Roseisolibacter agri: one gene and its partner. The main gene of each other region encodes a partner of the protein of the gene in region 2 in a complex. Links are inferred from orthologs where the notes say so. Each region holds a gene or a part of one and is shown on either strand. Other genes may lie near its edges.

Region 1 (2,797 bases), on a different replicon or contig from region 2:
GCCCCGAGCCCCCGGTCGGGAGGCCGACGGCGGCCAGCGCGCGGTCGGTGACGTCCTCCACCGCGCCCACCGCGTCGATGATGCGGACGTTCGCGCCCTGCGCCTGGTACCAGTCGAGCACCGGCAGCGTCTGGGCGCGGTAGACGTCGAGGCGCGTACGCACGGCCGCGGGCTCGTCGTCCTTGCGGCGTACCAGGTGCCCGCCGTCGGACGTGCCGGGCTTCGGGCACGGCGCGCCCACCTCGCCGCCGGTCACCGGCGTCTGGCAGACGTCGCACACCAGGCGGCCGCTGATGCGCTGCACGATCTCCTCGTCGTCGATGTCGAACACGAGGACCGCGTTCAGCGTCCGTCCCAGCTCGGCCAGCACGCGCTCCAGCCCCTCGGCCTGCGGGACCGTGCGCACGACGCCGTCGAGCACCGCGCCGTTCGCGAAGTGCGGCGACTGCAGCGTCTCCTTGACGATGCCGAGGATCACGTCGTCGGGCACGAGCGCCCCGCGATCCATGTAGGACTTGGCCTCGAGGCCGAGCCGCGTGCCCTCGCGCAGGGCCGCGCGCAGCACGTCGCCGGTGGCCAGGATCGGGACGCCGAGCGCCTCGGCGAGGCGGGGCGCCTGCGTGCCCTTGCCTGCGCCGGGCTTGCCGAACAGGACGATGACCATGACTGGATGGAGCGTGGAGTGGCCCCGGACGCGTCCGAGGGCCCATGGGGCCGGAAACGGGCCACGAGGCACGAGCGTCGGAACACTCGTGCCTCGTGGCGGCCTCCGCAACCCGGAGTGTCCCGGACCGCGCGGGCGCCTGCGCGCCCGCCGGTCCGGCTGTGGCGTCAGAACCCGCCGCTCGTGGCCTGGCGGCCGCGGAAGCGCACGCGTCCCTTCTTCATGAAGCCGTCGTACTTCCGGAGCAGCAGGTGCTGCTGCACCTGCGCCATCGTGTCGAGCGCCACGCCCACCACGATCAGCAGCGAGGTGCCGCCGAACTGGAAGGGGACGTTCATGATCTTCGCGATGACGATCGGCAGCAGCGCGATCGCCGTCAGGAAGATGGCGCCCGGGAAGGTCACGCGCTCGACGACCTGCTCGATGTACTCCGCCGTCTTGGCGCCGGGCTTCACGCCCGGCACGAAGCCGCCCTGCTTCTTCAGGTTCTCCGCCAGGTCGACCGGGTTGAAGATGATCGACGTGTAGAAGTACGTGAAGACGACGATCAGGATCGCCATCAGGATGAAGTACCAGACGGTGCCCGGATCGAAGTAGGCCGCGATCTCGCGCGCCCGCGGCGAGCCGCTGAACTGCGCGATCGCGCCCGGCACCACGATCACCGACTGGGCGAAGATGATCGGCATCACGCCCGCGGTGTTGATGCGGAGCGGGATGAAGTTCTTCGTCGCCTCGCGCATGCGGCCGCGGGCCATCGTGCGCTGCGGGATCTGCACCATCACGCGGCGGGCGGCGACCGTGATCGCCACCACGCCGGCCACGACGGCCACCATCACGATCGCGAGCACCACCAGCGCCAGCGGCGCCACGGCGCCCGTGCTCACGAAGTTGAACGTCTGCAGGATGCCCGGCCAGAAGCGCTCGATGATCGAGAAGAAGATCAGGAGCGAGGCGCCGTTGCCGAGGCCGCGCTCCGTGATCTGCTCGCCGAGCCACATCACGAAGATCGCGCCCGTCGTCAGCACGAGCATCATCGAGAGGATGAAGCCCATGCCCGGGTTGGCGACCGCGTTCGGCAGCGACTGGGTGAACAGCGCGAAGCCGTAGCCCTGCACCGCGGCCAGCGCCACCGTGAGGTAGCGCGTCCACTGGTTCAGCTTTTTCCGACCTTCCTCGTCCTTCTGCATCTTGTCGACCGTCGGGACGACCGCCCCGGCGATCTGGACGAAGATGCTGGCCGAGATGTACGGCATGATGCCGAGGGCGAACACCGTCGCCCGCGACAGGCCGCCGCCCACGAACAGGTCGTAGAGCCCGAGGAGGCCACCGCCCCCCGTCTGGCTCTGGAAGTAGTCGGTCAGCGCCTGCACGTCGATGCCCGGCGCCGTCACGTGCGCGCCGGCCCGGTAGATCAGCAGGCAGAGGAACGTGAAGACGATCTTCTGCCAGAGCTCCGGGGTCTTGTAGACGTTCTGCAGCGCTGCCGCGGTGTTCGTCTCAGCCATCGATGAACGGGCCTCGGGACGTGCGGGTTACGCCTCGACGCGGCCGCCGGCCGCCTCGATCTTCGCCTTCGCGCCCTCGCTCACCTTCACGCCGCGCACGGTCACCGGCACCGAGATCTCCCCGTTGCTGAGGATCTTGGCCGGGCCCTTGCGCGCCTTGATGAGGCCCGCGTCGACGAGCGACTCGAGCGACACCTCGGCGTTCGCGCCCAGGAGCTCCAGGTCGCCCAGACGGACCTCCTGGTACTCCACGCGGAACTGCGCGTTGTTGAAGCCGCGCTTCGGCAGACGACGCGTCATCGGCATCTGGCCACCCTCGAAGTGCGGCTTGTTGCCGCCCGGGCCGTGGTGACCCGCGCGCGCCTTCGAGCCCTTGTGGCCCTTGCCGGACGTCTTGCCCGTGCCCGAGCCCGGGCCGCGGCCCAGGCGCTTGCGCGCCCGGTGCGAGCCCGGAGCCGGGGTCAGGTTGTGCAGGCCGATGCGCTCCGTGCGCTCGGCCGTGTTCTGCTCAGCCATTGGTCGAACCCTCCACCGGCGTCACCTCGACGAGGTGCCGCACCTGCTTGATCTGGCCGCGGAGCGACGGCGTGTCGGCCTGGATCACCGACTGCTGGTGCCCCTTGAGCCC
Region 2 (7,372 bases):
ATACGGACCAGACGGATGAGAAGGATCAGATGGATCTCCTCTGCACCGGCTCATGGAGCGTCGCAGCCGCGAGGAATGGATCCATTTGATCCCTCGCATCCCATCTCGCCACTTCAGGAACACCCGCGCCGGCCTTGCGCACGGAGCCCAGCCGCCACGCGGAGCGATCCGGAGCATCCGCCTCATCCGGAGCATCCGTATGCTCTCCAACAGGCAACAGGACCGGCACGCTGGAGCGTCCCGAGGCCGTACACGCAGCACGCAGCACGCAGCACGCAGCGTCAGAGCAACCCTGCCTCCGCGAAGCTGCTGTACCGCCCCCGCCCCACGATGATGTGATCGTGCACCGGGATGTCGAGCAGGCGCCCCGCCGCCACCAGCTGCTCGGTCACGGCGCGATCGTCGGGCGACGGCGTGGGGTCGCCGCTGGGGTGGTTGTGCACCAGCACGATCGCCGCCGCCCGCTCGGCGATCGCCTCGCGGAACACCTCGCGCGGGTGCACGAGCGAGGAGTTGAGGATCCCGCGCGTCACGAGGACGTCGCGCTCCAGGCGGTGCTGCGCGTCGAGCACCGCGACGTGGAACTCCTCGACCGGCAGGTCCTGCAGGCGCGGCGCGTAGAGCTGGAAGACGTCGCGCGGCGAGCGGATCGGGGCGCCCTCCTCGCGTGTCTCGAGCGCCAGGCGACGCCCCAGCTCGAGCGCCGCGTGCACCGCGACGGCCCGCGCCGGCCCGACCCCGCGCACCGCGGTCAGCGCGGCCACCGGCTGGCCGGCGAGCCGCCGCAGCGAGCCGTCACCGTGGCCCAGCACGCGCTGCGCGACCTCGACGGCGGAGTCGCCGCCCGCCCCCGTGCCCAGCACCACGGCCAGCAGCTCCGAAGCGCTCAGGGCCTGGGGTCCGAGCTGCTTCAGCCGCTCGCGCGGGCGCTCGCCGCGGGGCTGCTCCTGCAGGGTGGAGCGCCACCGGCGAGGGCCGGGCGCGAGGGGCGCGGGCGGGATCGGCGGCTCGTGGGGCATCGGGGCGGGTCGGGGCACGCGGCCACGATGGCGGCGACACGCGCGACCCGCACAACCCCCGCGACGCGTCGCGGCCCACGGCGCGGCAGCCCGGAGACGGAGCCAGCCCCGCGGCCGGAGATCACCGCGGGGCTGGCTCGTCTGTGCGAGGACCCACCTGCGCTTCCTGCGTTCCTACCTCTGGTTCACTGGTAGACTGGTGCGGAGCCCTGATCGCGCGGCTCCCGTTCACTCACGTTCCACGTACTGTCGTTCCACGTTCTGAAGACGAGCTCTCGTGCACGTGCTGACCGGGTCCTCACCGCCGGCGACTCGTCGACCGGAGGCGCGGACTACTCGCGCATCCAGCATGCCGCCGTCACGACGAGCAGGCCGAGAATCGAGGCGCCCCGCAGCCGCGCGGCGAGCCCACGCGCCACGATCGCGCGACCACGCCCGACGGGTCCGGCAGCCGCGTTGACCGCGCGCAGGGACGCACTATCGTAGGCGCAAGCTCAGAGGCGGTGATGCGCGGAGCGACTCGTCACGAGTCGACCGGTCGCCCATGCTCTGCGCGGAGTCAATCGCGAGACCGGCTGAGTCGAGGCTCCCCGTTCGGGGAGCCCCGTGCGGCCGGTCTCGTTCGTCGTCCGACCGGTGCGTGCGCGGCCTGCGCGCACGCCCGTCGACGCGGCCGCGCGGTCCTCGCATCCCTCTGGAGACGTCGCATGACACGATCCGCGCTCGTCCTCCGCACGCTGCGCGGCCTGCTCGGTGCGGGGCTCGCGCTGGCCGCGTGCGCCGATCCGCCCACCACGTCCCGCGTGTCGCGCGCTCCCGCGGCCAACCGCGGCACGGGCTCGGGCCCCCGCGCCGACGCCGCGCTGCTCTCCGTCGCCTGGGAGGCGACCGCGCGGCAGCTGATCGCGAGCCATCCGACGTTCACCCCCGTGACGGCGGTGCGCGTCTACGCGCTGCACGCGCTGGCGCAGTACGGCGGCCTCGTGGCGGCCGACTTCGGCGGCGGGACCGCGCAGTTCGAGGTGCGCCGCGGCGCGATCGCAGGCGCGTCGGCGCAGCTCCTCGCCTTCGTCTTTCCCGACGCGGCGGCGATGCTGGAAGCGCAGCTCGCCGCGCAGGCCGCGGGCGGCGACGGCCGCGTGCATCCGCAGTTCGCGCGCGGCGTCGCGATCGGGCGCGCGATGGGTGACCTGATGATCGCGTGGGCGCGTGCGGACGGCGCGACGACGCCCTGGACCGGCCCGCCGCTGCCCACCGGCGCGGGGATCTGGACACCGGCGCCGAACAGCGTGCCCGCGGGCATCCAGGTGCCCCGCACGCACCCGTACTTCCTGACGTCGGCCAGCCAGTTCCGCCCGCCGCCGCCGCCCGCGTTCGGTACCGCCGCGTTCGACGTCGAGGTGGCGCGCGTGCTCGCGGTGACGCAGGCGCGCACGCCCGCACAGGCCGCGATCGCGAACCTCTGGAACCAGGGGAGCGGCACCGAGACGACGCCCGGCTTCTGGCTGCGCGAGGCCGCGGAGCTCGCCGTCGCGGCGGGCCTCGACGAGCGCGAGACCGCCCACCTGCTCGCGCTCCTGGGCGCCACGATGCTCGACGCCAGCGTCGGCTGCTTCGACGCGAAGTACTTCTACCTCGTGCTGCGCCCCTCGCAGGCGAACCCCGCCATCACGCGGCCGGAGGGGTTGCCGGGCTTCCCGTACGCGCTCCCCAACCATCCGTCGTACCCCTCCGGGCACATGTGCCTTTCGGGTGCGGCCGTCACCATCCTCTCCGCGTACTTCCCGCGCAGCGCCGACATGCTCGCGGCGCAGCTGCAGGAGGCGGGGCTGTCACGCGTCTATGGCGGCATCCACTACTTCATGGACATCGCCGCCGGCCAGACGCTCGGGCGGCAGACGGCGCTGCTGGCGCTCGCGTACGACGACGCCTACGGCCTGCTGACGGCCGTGCCCGGACTCGGCGTCTCGCCATGACGCGTGGCCGCGTCCGCGCCCGATGCGCGAACGGAGGGCTGCCCTGCGGGCAGCCCTCCGTTCGCGTCGTGCCGTCATCCCGCGATGCGCGCTCAGAGGTGCGCGCCGTGGCACTTCTTGAACTTCTTCCCCGACCCGCACGGGCACGGATCGTTGCGGCCGACGTTGCTCCAGTCGCCCGCGGGGAGCGGCTGCGGCGCGGCCAGCGAGCGCACCGGACCGGCGCCCACGACCGCGGGATCGCGACGCGCGGCGACCGGCGGCTGCGCGGCCGGCGCCGCCGGCGGCTCGGCCGGCCCGACGTCCACCGCGCCCTGCGGCTCGCCCGCCGCGGGCGCGTCGTCCGCACTGCCCGCGTCGTACGTCGCCTCCACGATCTGCGGCTCGTCGCCGTGCGCGCCGTTGCCGGCCGCCGCCTGCTCGGGCCCCGTCTCCTCGATCTCCTCCAGGATGCCGAGCGCGTTGTAACGGCGCTTCTTGCCGTCGCTCGGCGGCGCCGCCTGGCCGCCGTCGTAGCCGCCCGGCAGCGCGCCCGCATACGGATCCATCGGCGGCATCGGGTCGAACACCAGCTGCGCCTTCAGGAAGCGCTCCGTGAACGTGCTCGCGACGTCGTTCATGAGGTCGACGAACATCGTGTAGGCCTCCTGCTTGTACTCGACCAGCGGGTCCTTCTGGCCCCACGAGCGGTAGTGGATCGCCGCGCGCAGCTGGTCGAGATCGTACAGGTGGTCCTTCCACTTCTCGTCCAGGACGTTCAGCATGACGAGCGCGAGGAGCCGCTCGCCGTAGCCCTGCCCGCCGTCGTCCGTGACGTCGTCGAGCTCCTTGATCTTGCGGTCGAACGCCTCGAGGCCCGCCGTGCTCGCGAGGGCCTGCGCGTCCGCCACCGAGGCCGGACGCGCCGGCTCGGTCCCGTTCTCCGCCTCGAACGCGGGGACCGTGACGAGGTAGTGCATCAGCAGGTCCTGGCGCAGCAGCGCCGGGTCCCACGCCTCCGCGTCGTCCTCCGCGAACTCGCCGAGCGTGGTCTCGACGCGCCGCGCGAGCGCCTTCTCGACCATCTTGCGCGCCTCGCCCTTCAGCTCCTCGCCGCCCTCGAGCGCGAACGCGCGCAGCGAGTAGATGACCTCGCGCTGCTGGTTCATCACGTCGTCGTACTCGAGCAGGCGCTTGCGCTGCTGGAAGTTCTGCAGCTCGACGCGCTTCTGCGCGCTCTCGATCGAGCGCGTGATCATCGGGTGCGTGAGCACCTCGCCGTCCTGCGCGCCCAGCCGGTCCATCAGCTTCGCGATGCGCTCCGACCCGAAGAGGCGCATCAGGTCGTCCTCGAGCGACAGGAAGAACTGCGACGCGCCGGGATCGCCCTGACGGCCCGCGCGGCCGCGCAGCTGGCGGTCGATGCGGCGCGACTCGTGGCGCTCGGAGCCGATGATGTGCAGGCCGCCGTCCTCGGTGACCTCCACGTCCTTTCCGTCCAGGTCCTTCACCGTGCTCGGACGCGACTCCTTCACGCCGGCGCCGAGTTTGATGTCGGTGCCGCGGCCGGCCATGTTCGTCGCGATCGTGATCGCGCCCGGCTGGCCGGCCATCGCCACGATCTCGGCCTCGCGCTGGTGGTACTTGGCGTTGAGGACGTTGTGCTTGAGCCCCGCGCGCGCGAACAGGCGCGCCAGCGTCTCGGACGCCTCGACGCTCGTCGTGCCGACGAGCACCGGCAGCCCCAGCTCATGGAGGCGGCGCGTCTCCTCGACGATCGCGTTGTACTTCTCGCGGCGCGTCTTGTAGATCAGGTCCTGGCGGTCGTCGCGGGCGATCGGACGGTTCGTCGGGATCACGGCCACCTCGAGGCCGTAGATCTGGTGGAACTCGCCCTCCTCCGTCTCCGCGGTGCCCGTCATGCCGGCGAGCTTCTCGTAGAGGCGGAAGTAGTTCTGGATGGTGATGGTCGCCATCGTCTGCGTCTCGCCCTTCACCTGCACGCGCTCCTTCGCCTCGACGGCCTGGTGGAGCCCCTCGCTCCACCGGCGCCCCGGCATCGTGCGGCCGGTGTACTCGTCGACGATGAGCACCTGCCCTTCCTGCACGACGTAGTTCACGTCCTTCTCGTACAGGGCGTGCGCGCGCAGCAGCTGGTGGACGATGTGCAGGACCTCGCTCTTGCGGGCGTACTCGATCTCGACCGCGCGGCGCTGCTCCAGCTTCTCCGACGCGCTCAGATCGTGGTCGTGCTCGATGCGGTGCACCTCGGTCGAGATGTCCGGCAGCACGAACTCGTCGTGGTTCTGCGGCGCCAGGAAGTCCACGCCGCGGTCGGTCAGGTGGACGGTGTGGCCCTTCTCGTCGAGCACGTACAGCAGGTCGTCCTCGAGGTCGCGGTACTGCTGCTTGCTCGCCGGCAGCTTGCGGTCCGCGAGGTAGTCGAGCTCCATGCGCTGCACGAGCTGCTTGACGCCCGACTCCTGGTAGGCCTTCAGCAGGCGCTTGTTCTTCGGCGCGCCCAGCTGCGCCTTGAACAGCAGCAGCGACGCGGTCGACGTGTCGCCCGACTCCAGCGCGCGCTCGCCCTCGCCCACCAGCCCGTTCACCATCTCGTTCTGGCGGCGGACCAGGCGCTGCACCTTGTCGTTGTGCTCCGCGTACATCACGTCGCCCTCGTTCCCCACGGGGCCCGAGATGATGAGCGGCGTGCGCGCCTCGTCGATCAGGACCGAGTCGACCTCGTCGACGATCGCGAACCAGTGCGGACGCTGCACGCGCTGGTCCAGCGACGTCACCATGTTGTCGCGCAGGTAGTCGAAGCCGAACTCGTTGTTCGTGCCGTACGTGATGTCGCACTCGTACGCGGCGCGCCGCTCGGGCGTGCCCGGCTCCGTGTCGTCGATGCAGCCGACGGTGAGCCCGAGGTACGTGTAGAGGTGCCCCATCCACTGCGAGTCGCGGCGGGCGAGGTAGTTGTTCACCGTCACCAGGTGCGCGCCGCGCGCGGGGATCGCGTTGAGGTAGAGCGGCAGCGTGGCGACGAGCGTCTTCCCCTCGCCCGTCGCCATCTCCGCGATCTTCCCCATGTGCAGCTGCACGCCGCCGATCAGCTGCACGTCGTAGTGCACCATGTCCCACGTCAGCTCGGTGCCCGTTACGTTGACGGTCGAGCCGGAGAGGCGCCGCGCGGCCTCGCGCGCCGTGGCGAACGCCTCGGGAAGGATCTCGTCGAGGACCTCCGCGATCGTCTCGCGCAGCTCGGCCTCGAGACCGCCGCGCCCGTCGAGCCCGGACAGCTCGGCGTCCAGCCGCTCGCGCTCGGCCGCGTCGCTCGTGTCGTGCTTCGCGGCCTTCAGCTCGGCGATCCGGGCCTCCAGCTCCGCGGTGCGCTCGCGCAGGATCTCGCGGAACTTCGCGGTCTGGCCGCGCAGCTCCGCCTCCGAGACGCCCTGGAGGCGCTCGTACTGCTCGTTGATCGCGTCGACGATCGGGGCGACACGGCGGCGCTCCCGGTCGTGCCGGGTGCCGAAGACGCGGTTGACGATACTCTTGAGCATCGGATCCTCTATCGGTACAGCCCCGCCGATCGGATGAGATCGGCGACGCTCTCGGGCACGAAGCCCCGAATCGGGCGCCCCGCCGCCAGGCGGGCGCGCACCTCCGTGGACGACACGTCCACGCGGCGGGTCGGCAGGAAGACGGGCGCCCCTCCGGGGAAGTCCGGCGGGGCCGCGGTCGGCACGGTCCCGTCCTCCCCTCCGCGCGTCAGCACCACGAGCGTGGCCTGCCGCCGGATGCGCTCCGGCTCCCGCCAGCGCGCGAACGTGGTCAGCACGTCCGCACCTGCGAGCAGGAACAGCTCGGCCCCCGGCTGCTGTGCCGCCAGGGTCCCGAGCGTGTCGACGGTATATGATAACCCGCCGCGATCGATTTCGATGGGGTCGACGACGAAGCGCGGATCGTCCCCCACCAGGGCGCGCACCATCGCCAGCCGCACGCCCGGCGGGGTCTGCGCGGACCCCGGCTTCAGCGGCTGCAGCGCCGCCGGGATGAACACGACGCGGTCGAGCGACAGCTGCTCGACCGCGTCGGACGCGATCAGGAGGTGCCCCACGTGGGGCGGATCGAAGGTCCCGCCGAGGACGCCCAGGCGCACGGCCGGATCGCGACCGGGACGACTCAGCCGCTCGGCGCCGCCGCGGGGGGCGGCGTGCCGGGCGTGCCGGTGGCCGGCGCGCCCGTGGCGGGCGACACGGCCTGCGGGATGGTCTGCGGCGCCGACTGCGGGACCGTCGGCGGGGTGGCCGGCGCGGCGCTGGCCGCCGCCGGCGGCGCCGGGCAGGCGTTCGCCACCTCGGCGTCGGTCGGGTAGAAGCGGCGCATCTCGGCGCACAC

What was found.
Region 1: the proteins of secA (region 2) and secY are in contact, whole or in part, in a crystal structure (PDB 3DIN), measured with the Thermotoga maritima proteins. The link is inferred for Roseisolibacter agri from one-to-one orthologs. Residues at the interface, in WP_004082002.1 of Thermotoga maritima: Glu261, Ala262, Arg263, Lys300, Ala301, Arg302, Thr303, Ile304, Ile305, Leu323, Tyr324, Asp325, Pro326, Val329, Ser330, Tyr333, Ile336, Lys340, Phe345, Val349, Glu363, Phe364, Tyr374, Ser375, Gly376, Gly377, Glu393, Ile395, Thr482, Ser483; in WP_004081795.1 of Thermotoga maritima: Glu108, Gly109, Glu110, Glu111, Ala236, Glu237, Arg238, Arg239, Ile240, Thr241, Ile242, Gln243, Tyr244, Ala245, Arg246, Arg247, Val248, Thr249, Gly250, Arg251, Arg252, Val253, Tyr254, Gly256, Ala257, Ser258, Thr259, Tyr260, Leu261, Pro262.

Annotation. Positions count from the first base shown.
Region 1 is NZ_BRXS01000004.1:260,974-263,770, reverse strand. It holds secY (preprotein translocase subunit SecY), read right to left. Parts: upstream 2,170-2,797; coding sequence 832-2,169; downstream 1-831. Other genes in the region: rpmD (50S ribosomal protein L30), read right to left, coding at 2,678-2,797; rplO (50S ribosomal protein L15), read right to left, coding at 2,197-2,649; rosag_RS13345 (adenylate kinase), read right to left, coding at 1-664. UniProt on the Escherichia coli protein: The central subunit of the protein translocation channel SecYEG. Consists of two halves formed by TMs 1-5 and 6-10.
Region 2 is NZ_BRXS01000006.1:419,111-426,482, forward strand. Bases 2,888-6,892 are described here. They hold secA (preprotein translocase subunit SecA), read right to left. Parts: upstream 6,535-6,892; coding sequence 3,088-6,534; downstream 2,888-3,087. Other genes in these bases: rosag_RS20250 (vanadium-dependent haloperoxidase), read left to right, coding at 2,888-2,995; nadD (nicotinate-nucleotide adenylyltransferase), read right to left, coding at 6,543-6,892. In the rest of the region: RadC family protein, read right to left, coding at 282-1,019; more of rosag_RS20250, read left to right, coding at 1,727-2,887; more of nadD, read right to left, coding at 6,893-7,133; rosag_RS20265 (outer membrane protein assembly factor BamD), read right to left, coding at 7,157-7,372. UniProt on the Escherichia coli protein: Required for protein export, interacts with the SecYEG preprotein conducting channel.